Regions from separate parts of the Bacillus sp. NPDC094077 genome, predicted to be linked through region 2. Evidence: a T-box and tRNA genes for the amino acid it is inferred to sense, from the RefSeq annotation. Region 2 holds a T-box; the other regions hold tRNA genes.
What was found. A T-box is a leader RNA that pairs with one kind of tRNA and senses whether it is charged. The one in region 2 lies ahead of ileS (isoleucine--tRNA ligase), so its partner is inferred to be a tRNA-Ile.
Positions count from the first base shown of each region.

Region 1: it encodes a tRNA-Ile, which carries the amino acid that the T-box ahead of ileS (isoleucine--tRNA ligase) is inferred to sense. The anticodon was not compared.
Region 3: it encodes a tRNA-Ile, which carries the amino acid that the T-box ahead of ileS (isoleucine--tRNA ligase) is inferred to sense. The anticodon was not compared.

Region 1 covers NZ_JBNNUF010000027.1:6,993-11,769, reverse strand. Annotated here, with positions in the region: gene ACQKNR_RS27835 (hypothetical protein) at 1-274, opposite strand, end outside; gene ACQKNR_RS27830 (ArsR/SmtB family transcription factor) at 996-1,289, shown strand; tRNA gene ACQKNR_RS27825 (tRNA-Ile) at 1,524-1,597, shown strand; gene ACQKNR_RS27820 (hypothetical protein) at 1,669-1,821, shown strand; gene ACQKNR_RS27815 (ImmA/IrrE family metallo-endopeptidase) at 2,066-2,494, opposite strand; gene ACQKNR_RS27810 (helix-turn-helix domain-containing protein) at 2,517-2,945, opposite strand; gene ACQKNR_RS27805 (helix-turn-helix transcriptional regulator) at 3,082-3,318, shown strand; gene ACQKNR_RS27800 (DnaD domain-containing protein) at 3,405-4,304, shown strand.
Region 2 covers NZ_JBNNUF010000012.1:73,215-77,991, forward strand. Annotated here, with positions in the region: gene ACQKNR_RS23115 (tetratricopeptide repeat protein) at 1-1,376, shown strand, start outside; T-box leader at 1,480-1,719, shown strand; gene ileS (isoleucine--tRNA ligase) at 1,773-4,777, shown strand, end outside.
Region 3 covers NZ_JBNNUF010000001.1:779,490-784,266, forward strand. Annotated here, with positions in the region: gene ACQKNR_RS04050 (MFS transporter) at 101-1,378, opposite strand; gene sodA (superoxide dismutase [Mn]) at 1,495-2,106, opposite strand; tRNA gene ACQKNR_RS04060 (tRNA-Ile) at 2,331-2,404, opposite strand; gene yqgB (protein YqgB) at 2,647-3,405, shown strand; gene ACQKNR_RS04070 (hypothetical protein) at 3,480-3,839, shown strand; gene ispG (flavodoxin-dependent (E)-4-hydroxy-3-methylbut-2-enyl-diphosphate synthase) at 4,004-4,777, shown strand, end outside.

The DNA.
Region 1 (4,777 bases), on a different contig from region 2:
GAGCATCATTGAATTTTTGCATACGTACACTACCTTGAGCGTAGCCTCCACCAGGAGTATAAGGATTTCTAGCTTCAAATTCATCCATAAATACTTTTAACTTTTTATAGTCTTGAGATTGATAGAAAGCAGCGGCCTCTTCTGGAGTAACATCAAAGTAAGAAGAAGATGCAGAGTTATAAGTAGCTGCTTGAGCAGTAGGTGTCTCTAGCATAGTTGCAGCTCCACCAAACATAGTAAGCGCCATAGAAGACACAATGATTTTTTTAAACATAATAAAACCTCCACATAAAATATTTGGATTAAAAGTAACCCTGTAATTATTGTAGTTACAACGATAATAATTATCAAATGCAATGTTGCATAATTCTTTATATGAGTGAGAAGTCTCTCCATCTCTAAATGAGGGAATGTAACAGAGAATAAATAGGTTTAAGGGGGTATACATACTATTGGATTTAATGAGAAAACGAAATAGAAAGGATATTTTGAGTTAGGGAAATTTAAAAGGCCTTGTCATTAAAGACAGGGCCTTTCAAAAAGGGACGAAAATTGACAACTGAAGGTACCTTTATATTACCATTTTTAGGAATTTAATTCCTGTGATTTATGTTGAGAAATAAAATTATTATTTTGTATAAAGTGAGATGAAGAGGTGCTTCTTATAGATTTTGCAAGATGAGAAGGCAAAAGCAGAATTTTAATCGGACGTTAAACAAAGGATAGAAGAATCCCTTTTGCTTAACGAAACGCGTTAAACATCATTCAAGGTTATGTAATAGACTATAATATACCTCATTCAAAACCCAATATAGTCTGTCAAAAAAATTAGAGGGGATCAATTCATTGAAACAGTATAAAACTGTTTTCAGGATAGGTGTCCTTTTTGGTTTAAAAAAGAGAATATATTTTCTCAACAGGACAAATGGTAATTATCTATAAGTACTACTTATAAGGATAATAGGAAAATAGAAGTTAATAAAGGAGAGTGCGAAATGATAACACTAATAGCTAATAAAGGTCTAGCTGAAATCAACGAAAAAGATGTAGATGTATTAAAGGTAATGGCACATCCGGTTCGATTACAAATTGTAAATGAATTAATGCATCATAAAATTTGTAATGTTACACAGTTAACTGAAATATTAAGACTGCCCCAATCCACTGTTTCACAACATTTATCAAAATTGAAGGGAACCGTACTCCGTTCAGAAAGAAGAGGACTAGAGATGCATTATTTTATAGATAATGCTAAGGCCCGTCAGATTGTTGAAATTTTAGGTTTATAGGTTAATAACTTGTAAAAGGTTTCCTGTTACGAGGCAGGAAACTTTTTTATTGATAACCAAACTTCGTTAAAGGTATTAAAAGATAGTACTAATTAGAAAGTGTATGGAGTGCGGAGTATAAACACTGTTAACATGATGCAAATGTGCATATTAAATGAAAAGTAAGGTAAATTGATAATTCATGTGGTAGAATATTGTATGTGAATACGTTCTATAAAGTAAAATTTATGCTCTGGACCTTTAGCTCAGCTGGTTAGAGCAAACGGCTCATAACCGTTCGGTCGTAGGTTCGAGTCCTACAAGGTCCACTTATAAACAAGGAGAAAGCACTCATTTGAGTGCTTTCTCCTTGTTTATAATAAATAAAGGGGATTGTAAAATGAAAATCATTGACTTAGACGCAGTAAGAAAAAAGAAAGAAAAATTAATGGTAACTATTCCAATTATAGAACTAATGTATGGGGAAAAAGGGGAAATTGAATTTAAAATAGTGGGAAAAAAAGTTGTTCCACAATCCATGTTAGAGAATTAAACTACTTCCAATTCCAATAGGGTGTAAGGTCGTTAAGTGGGAGTAGTTCAAATACTTGATAAACGCCCCTTTTTAATTTTGGACGGATTGATTAAAACTCAATCCGTCCTTTTTATTAACTTACTAGGGACTTTATAGGTTTTTTCAACAATAGGAACCTTTGTTATTTCTTCTTTTTTAATGATAAGGCATTCTTTTTTTTCTCGTCAGCATTTAAATCAATACATAAAATGTCTTATTTCCTTTAGAAGGTTTTATAAAATTCTAAGAGTTCAACTGGAATATTATTTTTGTATGCTATACATGCTTTTGTATCACCAGGCTGAATGGTCTTTTGATCAATTAACAAAAGCGCAGCAAATGTATTTGCTTCTATCTCTAATTTATCAACGGAAAAGAATGTATTCTTACGCAGAAAAGGTGTATTTGCATGAGTATGTAGGACCGCATGTCCTAATTCATGAGCACAAACAGTTCTTTGCATAGATGGAGACAAATTAGTATTAATGACAATGAAACGATTTCTTTTTTCATATTTATAAAAACCATTTATTTCTTCATGTAAATCCCATGTTAGTACATGTATTTTTAAGTAATCTGCAAGCTCATAGGGGTTTGTCGTGTTGTATTGGGTGCTAAGTTGTTGGACTAGATCTTTAATGACGAATTTCAATGTATTCCCTCCTAAGCTCGCATCAGTTATCGTCTGGATTACGATATTTCTTAGGCACGTATTTTTTATTGATTACTTTCGTTTGTTTTACAATGTACTCCATTGCATCTAACAATGATTCTACGGCTTCTTGACTCATTGGTTCCCCAGAGAACATTAAGCCATCTTCGCCTTGTAGGTCTTTTTTTATTTCTTCCATTCTTTTTGCTATGTCTTTCTCATCTTTTTGCGTTAATTGCACTTTTGGCTCCTCTGTAACATCTCGTCCTAGTAAAAAGTCAGCTGAAACCGAAAAGCAATCAGCTAATTTAGTTAGAACATCATGTGGAGGGAATCTTTCTTCTGATTCGTAGTAACCTATCATTCTTTGGGATACTCCAATTTTTTCAGCCAGTTGTTTTTGTGTTAAATTTTCCTTTTTTCGTAATGATTTTATTCTAAGCCCTATCACATTGTTCACCTCTCTAATTGAACTAATTGTTCTCTTTTGATTTATTTTAGCACAAATTGTTCTTTTCCGCATTGACACAGAACAAATAGTTCTGTAATCTGTATTTAGAACTATTTGTTCTTTCGGAGGTGAGATAATGGGAAATAAAATGTATGATCCGCAAAAGAATTTATATAAAGAACTTGCACATTATTGTGGAGTGACTGAACGGTATATTCGAATGATTGATCAAAAAGAAAGAACTCCATCAATGGAAACAGCTAAGAAGATTGCTAAGTATTTTGATATGAGTATAGATGATCTTTTTTTTAGTAACAAATCGAACTTAAAGTTCTTTTTAACATCGTGTTGGTTTGAAAAGAATGGAATGTAGGCTTCATAATAGGGAAGTTAGTGGTAGTGAGTACAGAACTTCGAAATTAGGAATTCTTTCTTAACAATGATGGAGAGGTAGATATTATGGGGATTTTTCGAGTTAAAAAAGATAATAATTATTCCGTTATAAATAATACAGGTTTAAAAGATAAAAGGCTTTCTTGGAAGGCGAAGGGGATATTAGCATACATACTTACACTTCCAGATGATTGGGTGTTTTATAGGGAAGAATTATCCCAGCACGCAAAAGATGGTATTAACAGCTTAAGAGCTGGAATGCAGGAATTAAAGGAGTACGGATATATTAAAAGATTTCCTATTAAAGATGCAAAAAACAAAATTGTTAGATGGGAGACAATTATTTACGAAATCCCAGTGGATGATTTTCCACCAGTGGAAAACCCACCTGTTGGAAAACCTGTTGCTGGGAACCTACCGGTGGAAAATCGCAAGCTACTAAATACTGATATACAAAGTACTAAAAAACTAAATACTGATATACAAAGTACGGATCATCATCATGATAATCAAGATAAATCACTATCACAAAGATTGATGGATGAAGATTTTAAAATAGTTTCTAGCTATTTGCTGAAAAACGGTATCTCGTTAAGTAAAACAGCTATCGCAGAGCTTGGTGAATTTTGTGGAGCATTGGGAAGTGAATTGATTCTTGAAGCAGTAAATAGATCTATTGATGAAAACGTACCGAAGTGGAGGTATGTACGTGGAATTCTTAAAAATTGGGAAACCAAAAGAGTAAAAACACTCGATGATGTAGCTGTGTTAGATGCACAGTTTGGTCTTAGTAAGAATAAAAAACAATCTGGTTCAGGATACACCAAACGAAATGAAATAGTACCAGAATGGTTACATCAAAAGGAAGAAGAAGACTCAGGAGAACAACATAGACATAATAATGAGGTAACGATTGAAGAAGAGCGTGAGAGGTTAAAAGCTTTATTAAGAAAATACAAATCATAATAAATATATGTTTATCCGATTAAATAGATTATTAAGGTTAGTTTATCTTTGGTGACATCATTGAACTACTCACCACTTAACGTCCTTACGGACTGTTTGAAGTGGGAGATTCCTGCGAACACCGATGTATCCACCGGTTATCTTAGCAGGCCCTACCCGTAGTCCCTACGGTGAGAACATAAGTATCTTGTACGTTAACTCACCACACTCCCTACTTTAGCTTGGTTTTCGCAACTTCGGCAAGCGTGGGGCGATAGAACGTTGAAGATTTTACGGTTGCAACGTTTTTCTGCAACCAACCTCATATCTTCAGTTTTCGAAGAGCAATCTGTACAAGTAAATGATAACAAACATGTTGGCCTATGCCAACCGATATTCATCTCCCGCCTAGAATTGGTGTTTCACACCTTCACATTTTTGAGGAAGGAGTCTTCTGTCGGAAAACGATAAAAGCAGAATTTAAATAAAGAAAA
Region 2 (4,777 bases):
ACTTCGTAGGTGTTCATTTACAGCTTGCTGAAATATATGAAAAAGAAGAGAATCGTTCAAAAGAACACAATCACATGGTTCTAGCGATGAAAGAAGAACCGTTGCATATTAATATGGAATATTTGGCACAGCTTTCGGTAGATTTGAAACTTCATGAAGAATTATTAGCCGAGTTAGAACATTTAGCGGGAGAAGCACCTGAAATATGGCGATTAGATGCGATTGCCTATGTGTATGGAGCAATGAATGAATTAAATAAAGAAAATGAACAAATTGAACTAGCAATACAATTAGATGATGAACATACAGAAGTTCTATATCATTATGCGAAAGTATTAGTGAAAAAAAGAGATGCAAAAGCAATTGAAGTTGCAATGAAAGTAATCCAAAAGAATATAGATAGTGAACGTATATTTGATGTATATGTAAAAGCAGTAGAACAACATAAAAAATTGTCTCACATAAGAGATTCTCTTCATACATTAAAGGTGAAAAAATCGGATAGAAGTATGGCATTCATGTATGCAGCAGCTGCGGTTACGGAAAGATGGGTTGAACGTCAACAAAATGAACAACCGAAAAAATCTATATTTACGAGAGCTTTTTATCGTATGAAAAACCGCGCGAAAGAAATTTCAATGATTACAACAATTATTGATTTATATGAAATCTCATTAAAGCTAAATCCGAAAAATAGTATGGCGGCACAACGATTTGCACTATTTTACGAGAATGTAGCGATGAATAAAGAAGCAATAGAAGTATTGCAAACATCGCTAGAAGATAAATGGGATTATGATGTAGCGAAGCAACTTGTAAATCTTTTCATTGAGTGTGAGGAAGAGGAGATGTTACAAAATGCTTTGGAATTAACGAAGCAAATGGTTCGAGAACTACCAAATGATTATGATACGCTTCTTTTACAAGCACAAGTATTCTTGAAAGCTGGAGAAGAAAGAAAAGCAGAAAAAATATGTTTACAATTAACGGAGAAAACACCGTTTGTAAGCAGAGGATTCCTTGCTTTAGGGGAAATGTACCAAAGTCAAGAGAGATTTGAAGAGGCGATTCATTTATTAGAAGGTGCTTCTATACATCATCCAAATGAAACAGCAATTCTTCTTTCTTTAGCATCTTCGTATCATGGTGCTGGACAAACGATAAAGGCAGAAGAAATAGCTAGTGAAGTCGTAACAATTGATGCGAGTGATTTGTTAGCCAGATATGATCATGCTTGTTATTTAGCGATGTTAAACAGAAATGAAGAGGCGAAAGAAGAGCTTGAGATTGTACTTCGTGAGGATGAAACCGGATTTTTTGCTGAGCTAATCGAGGAAGATGAAGATTTAGCAAGATTGAGAGAATTTGAAAAGTAATTGTATATGTATATAAATGGTGAAAAGGGATATAAATAAAATATATTTTGAATTAGTTGACAATTTGTTGTTGAATGTCATAAAATAGCTTTTAACAAAGTATACAAATCTGAAGACGAGAAAGAGTAAAATAATGAACTGTTCCTCAGAGAGCCGGTATATTGCTGAAAGCCGGTGTTCAGACGTTATTTGAAAATCATCTCCGAGGAGCCGAGGCTGAAAGTAAGTAAGCCCGGACGGATGTCTACCGTTACAAAGAACACGTATGATAGTACGTTGCTAAGTGCTATTAGTGAAAAGCTAATAGAATTAGGGTGGTAACGCGGGTAAGCCCGTCCCTACTTTATAGGGACGGGTTTTTTGTGTGCTTTAAAACATTCAAAGGAGTGATTGTATATGAAGAAAGTAGATGTAAAAGAGTCAGCTGTAGGGAGAGAAACACGTATTCGTAAGCAGTGGAACGAACAACGTATTTTCGAGCAATCAATTCAGAATCGAGAAGGTGCACAATCTTTCGTATTTTATGAAGGGCCACCAACAGCGAACGGATTACCGCACGTTGGCCATGCACTTGGACGGACAATTAAAGATTTAGTAGCGAGATATAAAACGATGGCTGGATATAAGGTATTAAGAAAAGCCGGATGGGATACACATGGATTACCTGTAGAACTAGGCGTTGAAAAACAACTCGGTATTTCTGGTAAACATGAAATTGAAGAGTACGGAATTGAGCCTTTTATTCAAAAGTGTAAAGAAAGTGTATTCACATATGAGAAGCAGTGGCGTGAATTCACAGAGAGCATTGGATATTGGGTAGACATGGATGATCCGTATGTTACTTTAGAAAATCCATATATCGAAAGTGTATGGCACATTTTAGGAACGATTCATGAAAAAGGCTTGTTATATAAAGGGCATAGAGTTTCACCGTACTGCCCGAGCTGTCAAACTTCACTGAGTTCACATGAGGTTGCACAAGGGTATAAAACAGTAAAAGATTTAAGTGCAACAGTTAAATTTAAAGTGAAAGATAGTGAAAATGAGTATTTCTTAGGTTGGACTACAACACCTTGGACACTTCCAGCGAATGTTGCGCTCGCTGTACATCCGAATATGGAATACGTTAAAGCGAAACAAGAAGGGGATGTATATGTTGTTGCGAAAGAACGTGTACAAGAAGTATTAAAGGAAAACTATGAAGTATTATCTGTCCATAAAGGCGAAGCGTTATTAAACACATCTTATACCGCACCATTTCCAATGAAAGAAGTGATAAATGGTTACCATGTCATCGCAGCAGATTTTGTAACTGCAGATAGTGGTACAGGACTCGTTCATATTGCTCCAGCATATGGAGAGGATGATTATAAAGTCATTCAAAGTGAAGGGCTGTCGTTTCTACATGTTGTAGATGAAAAAGGTGAGTATACAGATGCAGTACCATTTTTGAAAGGGAAATTTGTAAAAGATTGTGACGTTGATATCGTTCGTTATTTGGCGAAGGAAGATTTACTATATCATAAAGAAAAATATGAACATAGCTATCCACATTGCTGGCGCTGTGATTCACCGTTACTTTATTATGCAGGAGAAAGTTGGTTAATCCGAACAACTGCAATTAAAGATACATTTTTACAAAATAATGATTCTGTTACTTGGTATCCAGATCATATGAAACATGGACGCTTTGGTAAGTTTTTAGAAAATATGGTGGACTGGAATATTAGCCGAAATAGATATTGGGGAACGCCATTAAACGTATGGGAATGTGAAAACTGCGATCATCAATTCGCACCGAAAAGCATTGATGAATTAAGAAAACATAGTACGAAAGAAACACCTGAAGATTTAGAATTGCATAAGCCATATGTAGATGAAGTGCAAGTTTGCTGTGAAAAGTGCGGAAATACAATGAATCGTACACCAGAAGTAATTGATGTTTGGTTTGATAGTGGTTCCATGCCGTTTGCACAATATCATTATCCATTTGAAAATAAAGAGTTATTTGAAGAACAGTTTCCAGCAGATGTTATTGCAGAAGGAATTGATCAAACACGTGGCTGGTTTTATAGTTTATTAGCAGTATCAGCACTATATACAGGAAAAGTACCGTATAAACGAGTGTTATCACTAGGGCATGTTCTAGATGAAGAAGGACAGAAAATGTCTAAAAGTAAAGGAAATGCACTAGATCCAGTAGATTTAGTAGAGAAGTTTGGTGCAGATGCGCTAAGGTGGGCTCTACTCGTTGACAGTGCTCCGTGGAATGCGAAACGGTTTTCTGAAAGAACCGTACTAGAAGCAAAATCTAAATTTGTAGATACGTTAGTCAATGTATATAGCTTCTACGTTTTATATGCAAATTTAGATGAGTATAATCCGAAAGAACCGTATGATGTAAAGCGGACGAAATTAGATGAATGGGTATTATCAAGATTGCATAGCACAACGAAAAAGGTAAGAACCGCACTTGATGATTATCAGTTTACGAATGCTGCTCGTGAAATTGCAGCGCTTGTAGATGAAGTGAGTAATTGGTATGTGCGACGATCACGTAATCGTTTTTGGGAATCTGGTATGAATGCTGAAAAAGCAGCTGCGTATGAAACGCTTCATGAAGTGCTTGTAACAATTAGTAAATTAATTGCACCATTTACACCGTTTGTTGCTGAAGATATCCATCTGAATTTAGAAGGAAGTAGCGTTCATTTAGAAGATTATCCAGTTGGAAACGAATCATTTATTCAGCCGAAATTAGAAGTGGAAATGGATGCGGTTTTACAAGTTGTTGAACTTGGAAGAAGTAACCGCAATCAGCATTCTTTAAAAGTAAAACAGCCGTTAGCAGAACTTGTATTACTTGAGCATAAAGAGAATGATATGAATTGGGAATCGTATCGTGACATTGTTATGGATGAGCTAAATGTGAAAGCGTTCCATGTTGAACTCGATGAAACGAAGTATACAACCTATCAATTAAAGCTGAATTTTAAAACGGCGGGGCCGAAGTTCGGTAAGAATGTGAATGCAGTAAATGGTTGGCTAAAACAATTATCACAAGAAAAAGTACAAAATTTTGTATCAACTGAAAAAGCAGTTTACGAAGCAGCATCAGGAGAAGAAGTGGTTGTAACAGCTGAAGATGTGTTGGTGGAGAAAGTTGCGAAATCCGGATTCTCAAATACGACTAACGGGCAATATACGGTTATGTTAGATACGAATGTAACGGAAGAGTTGTTACAAGAAGGAGTAGCGCGTGAATTCATTCGTGCGGTTCAAGAATATCGTAAGCAGTTGAATTTACCAGTTAATTTACGAGTGGATGTTGTTCTTGATACAGAGAAAGAACTACAGCAAACGTTAACGAATCATAAAGATTTGTTGGAAGAAAACTTACT
Region 3 (4,777 bases), on a different contig from region 2:
CTCTACCAACAGCTATGTAATGTGAAAGGGACACCTTCATACAGGTGTCCTCACTGCTGTCTTACATCTTTTTCTATTCTAGCATAAAACAAACGAGAAGTTAACCTTCTGGTTCAGTTTGATTCTGTGTGGTTCCTTGCGCTACAACACTTGTTTTACCCGCATTTCCCTCATCATATTTGACATTTTTAATCGCAAAATAAATAAGAAAATGTCCAGCACCTAAAATACATAGTAAATAAGGCAAACTTTTTTCAGGCGGAAAGAAGATCACCGCACACAAGAAACTTAAGATGGAACAAATCCTTCCTGCATTTAACCATAATTCCCGGACAACTACATATTCCACGCGCCATTCTCTCGCATTTTTCGCTCTACCAATTACGTCATATGTCATTGACCCGTACGGAACAAGTAAGATAGGGTATGCAATCGCGATACATGCTGCATAAATAAGTAATTTTGCGTATGTAACATTGAAAATAACTAAAAATACGACAGCATATAAAATAATGCCTCCAAACAAAATCGCTTTTTTTCGCCACTCTTTCTTTAACATACGAGCGACTAAGTAGTAACATACAAAGGATACAGCAGAGTTCACTAAACTATATTTTCCTAATGCGAACTCACTATTAGTTGCTAAATAAACATATACTGAAATGACAAAAATAAACGTTCCTTCTCTCAATCCTTGAAAAAAATGAGCTCTTGTAATTCTCCCCCAATTTTTATCAACCCTTCGCTCTTTCAATACTTGTACGATTTCATAACGCCCTTCACATTCTCTCTTAGATAAAAAGAAGCTTAAGACGACAGCAATCGCAAATAGCACTAATGAAAGAAAGAATATGACAGTATAACCACTCCATTTTTCCATACGTGAAATTGTGTATCCTGCTGCTATTGGTCCAATCATTCCAGAGAAAGATGTAAGAAGTCCAAGAAACCCGTTAAAGAAATCTCTTGTTTCTGGTTCTGTAATCTCAAATGTCAATAAATTAAACGCCAACCAGTAAAAACCGTATCCTACTCCTAAAAGAGCTCCCATTAATAAAATATAGTGAGAAGCACTTTTTCCCGCTACTAAAACAACGATAAAAAAAATTGCGAGCGTTCCTACGCCTATTCGTAACAAAATCGAGCGATCAATACGTTTCGCTAATTTCCCCCCTACAAGAAATGTGAGGGGCTGTAATACAACACTGGCCAAATTATACAAGCCAAGATTCACATAATTTTGTGTTTGTTTCCATAAGTAAATGTTAACAAACGTATTCGATAAAGAAATTGCGAGCGTGTATAAACCTCCTATAAGAAGCAATAACACTAAATCCCGATTCACTTCAACGTCACCAATTATATGTTTCCACTTCATACACAACTCTCCTTTACTTCATGTTCTAGTCTTCCAAAGACAAGCCCAATTATGTAAAAGGAAAGCATAGAAAAAAGCTAGGAGATTACTCCCAGCTTTTTCCATGTTTATTGCAATTATTTTGCTTCTTGGTAACGTTTTTCAGCAGCGTTCCAATCTACAACGTTCCAGAATGCACCGATGTAGTCTGGACGACGATTTTGGTAATGTAAGTAGTACGCATGCTCCCAAACATCTAAACCGATAACTGGAGTTTTACCTTCAGTTAAAGGAGAATCTTGGTTTGGAGTGCTTGTTACTTCTAACTCACCGTTATTTACTACTAACCAAGCCCAACCAGAACCAAAACGAGTTGCGCCAGCTTTAGCAAATTCTTCTTTGAATGCATCGAAGCTACCAAATTTCGCTTCAATTGCAGTTGCTAATTCGCCTACTGGTTGTCCGCCACCGTTTGGAGATAAGATTGTCCAGAAGAATGTATGGTTAGCATGTCCACCACCATTGTTACGTACTGCTGTACGGATTGCTTCTGGTACTTCATTTAAGTTTGCAACTAATTCTTCAACGCTTTTGTCAGCTAATTCTGCATGACCTTCTAAAGCAGCGTTTAAGTTTGTAATGTACGTGTTGTGATGTTTTGTATGATGGATATTCATTGTTTCTTTGTCAAAGTGAGGCTCTAAAGCATCATACGCATAAGGTAAATTTGGTAATTCGTGTTTTGCCATTGTTATATTCCTCCCAGTTTATGTATTGTCACTATTTGTGTGACATACAACTTCATTCTACCCTAATTGCCATAGGGTGCAAACAAATAAATCACATTGTCTTGCTAACATTAAAGTAGCAAAATTCCCACTTCTTTTCAATCAAAATGCTCATATATTCCGTAAAAAAAGCTCCCTTCTACAAGGAAGCTTCCTGCTGACATAATAAACATGTGAAATGGATATGGACCCTGTAGGACTCGAACCTACGACCGGACGGTTATGAGCCGTCTGCTCTAACCAGCTGAGCTAAGGGTCCACAATTATGTATGTAATAACATATCAAATAACTGAATTCCTATCGGATATATCCTTTAAGAAAGGTAAGATAAATTTACCATATAAAAAAGAAAAGTGTCAATTGTATTTTTCTCATTCAAAAGAAGAAAATTAATAAAAAGAAATTTAGTTATCTTCACTATATGTAAATATAATATATCTTGAGATTCTCTAGATTCCTACGTTACAATGACTTTATACATACATAAAGGAAGTGAATCTATGTCCATATTTACCCAATTCGCAAAAAGTGTATACTCGCCTAAAGATATGGCGCTATTCCGTTTTCAAAAAATCGGTAAAACCATTTTGTATATTATGCTACTTTGCTTAATTACTACTATTCCAAGAACTTTCTTGTACGGTAGCTTTATCCAAGATGGTGTGAACATGGTAAATCAAGTCATTGAAAAAGATTTACCTGATTTTAAAATTGAAAATGGCGAACTTAAAGCTGATATTGATCAACCTATCGAAAAAGAAGAAGGAAATGCCCTTTTCGTATTTGATCCAAATTCAACAGAATTAGAAAAATATCAAAATAAAACAGGTTTATTTGTTTTAAAAGATAAAGTCGTCTCTATAGGAAATGGTCAAACACAAACGTATTCCTATAACGACTTATTAGGTGCATCTCTTGAGAAAAAAGATTTGCAAGACTTTATTTCTTTATTCGATAGTATTTATCCAATTTTATTATTTGTTATCGGATTTTTAGTGTACCTATTCCAGCTATTCATCACTTTTTTAGGCGTGACTTTACTTGCGTTCATCGGTTCTGCTATGAGCGGTCAACGTAAATTATCCTATAAACAAGTTTGGACACTAACTGCGTACAGCTATACAATTCCAACAATCTTCTTTATGATTATGGATTTATTTAAAATCGTCGTACCTGGTTCAACATTCATTTATATCGCAGTTGTTTTAATTGTCCTATACTTAACAATTAAAGAAGTCCCAAAACCGAAAGAAAAATAAGAACACAAAAAAATGCCTAAATAGGCATTTTTTTTTTTGGACAAGCATATATTCCTAGCAAGGGAGTGAAGAATATGAAGAGATTAGGTATATTCTTATTCGTGCTTGTTCTCGTTTATATATTTTATTACGATATAAAAATCGGCACTTTACCGATGTTAAGCTCATATAAAAAAACAACCGCTGCCCAAACGATAAAAAAGGAAAATACAGATACAAAACAAAATAAAGAGAAAGAGAAAGAAACAGATACAGCTTATAAAGCAATTGAAGTCAAAACAGGTGATACTGTCCTTTCTATCACAGAAGCGATTAACAAGAAAAAAATCCCTTCTATTGAAAAAGTAATTGATGATTTTAAACAATTAAACAAAAATACATCTGCTACAAAAATACAAATTGGGAAATCTTATAAATTCCCGTTATATCAATGAGCAATCACTTAATCCTTGTCAATTACATAAAGGCGCTGATACAATAGTAAAAGTGAAACCGAGTACTTCGGTTTCTATAGCCCTTTCTCTCACATACTATCATTGATGTAAGGGACTAAAAAAGAAACTTCTTTTATAAGGAGAGCGATCTATTCGTGAATGAAATGACTCATCGTACAAAAACACGTCCAGTTAAAGTCGGTAATTTAACAATTGGCGGTAATAATGAATTAATTATACAAAGTATGACAACAACAAAAACACATGATGTTGAAGCAACAGTTGCTGAAATTAAACGTTTAGAAGAAGCTGGCTGTCAAGTCGTCCGTGTTGCTGTTCCAGATGAACGTGCAGCAAATGCTATTGCTGATATAAAAAAACAAATCAACATTCCACTTGTTGCTGATATTCATTTTGATTATCGCCTTGCCTTAAAAGCAATTGAAGGCGGCATTGATAAAGTACGTATCAACCCGGGTAACATTGGTCGTCGCCATAAAGTAGAAGCTGTTGTAAATGCAGCAAAAGAGCGCGGTATTCCAATCCGTATCGGTGTAAACGCTGGTTCATTAGAGCGTCACATTTTAGAAAAGTATGGGTACCCAACTGCAGATGGTATGGTTGAGAGCGCACTACATCACATTAAAATTTTAGAGGACTTAGATTTCCACGATATTATCGTATCTATGAAAGCCTCTGATGTTAACTTAGCAATTGAGGCATATGAAAAAGCTGCTCGTGCTTTTGATTATCCATTACATTTAGGTATTACAGAATCAGGAACATTGTTTGCTGGAACTGTAAAAAGTGCCGCTGGTCTTGGGGCAATCTTAAGTAAAGGTATTGGAAATACACTACGTATTTCATTAAGTGCGGATCCAGTTGAAGAAGTAAAAGTTGCGCGTGAACTATTAAAGTCATTCGGTCTTGCATCTAAC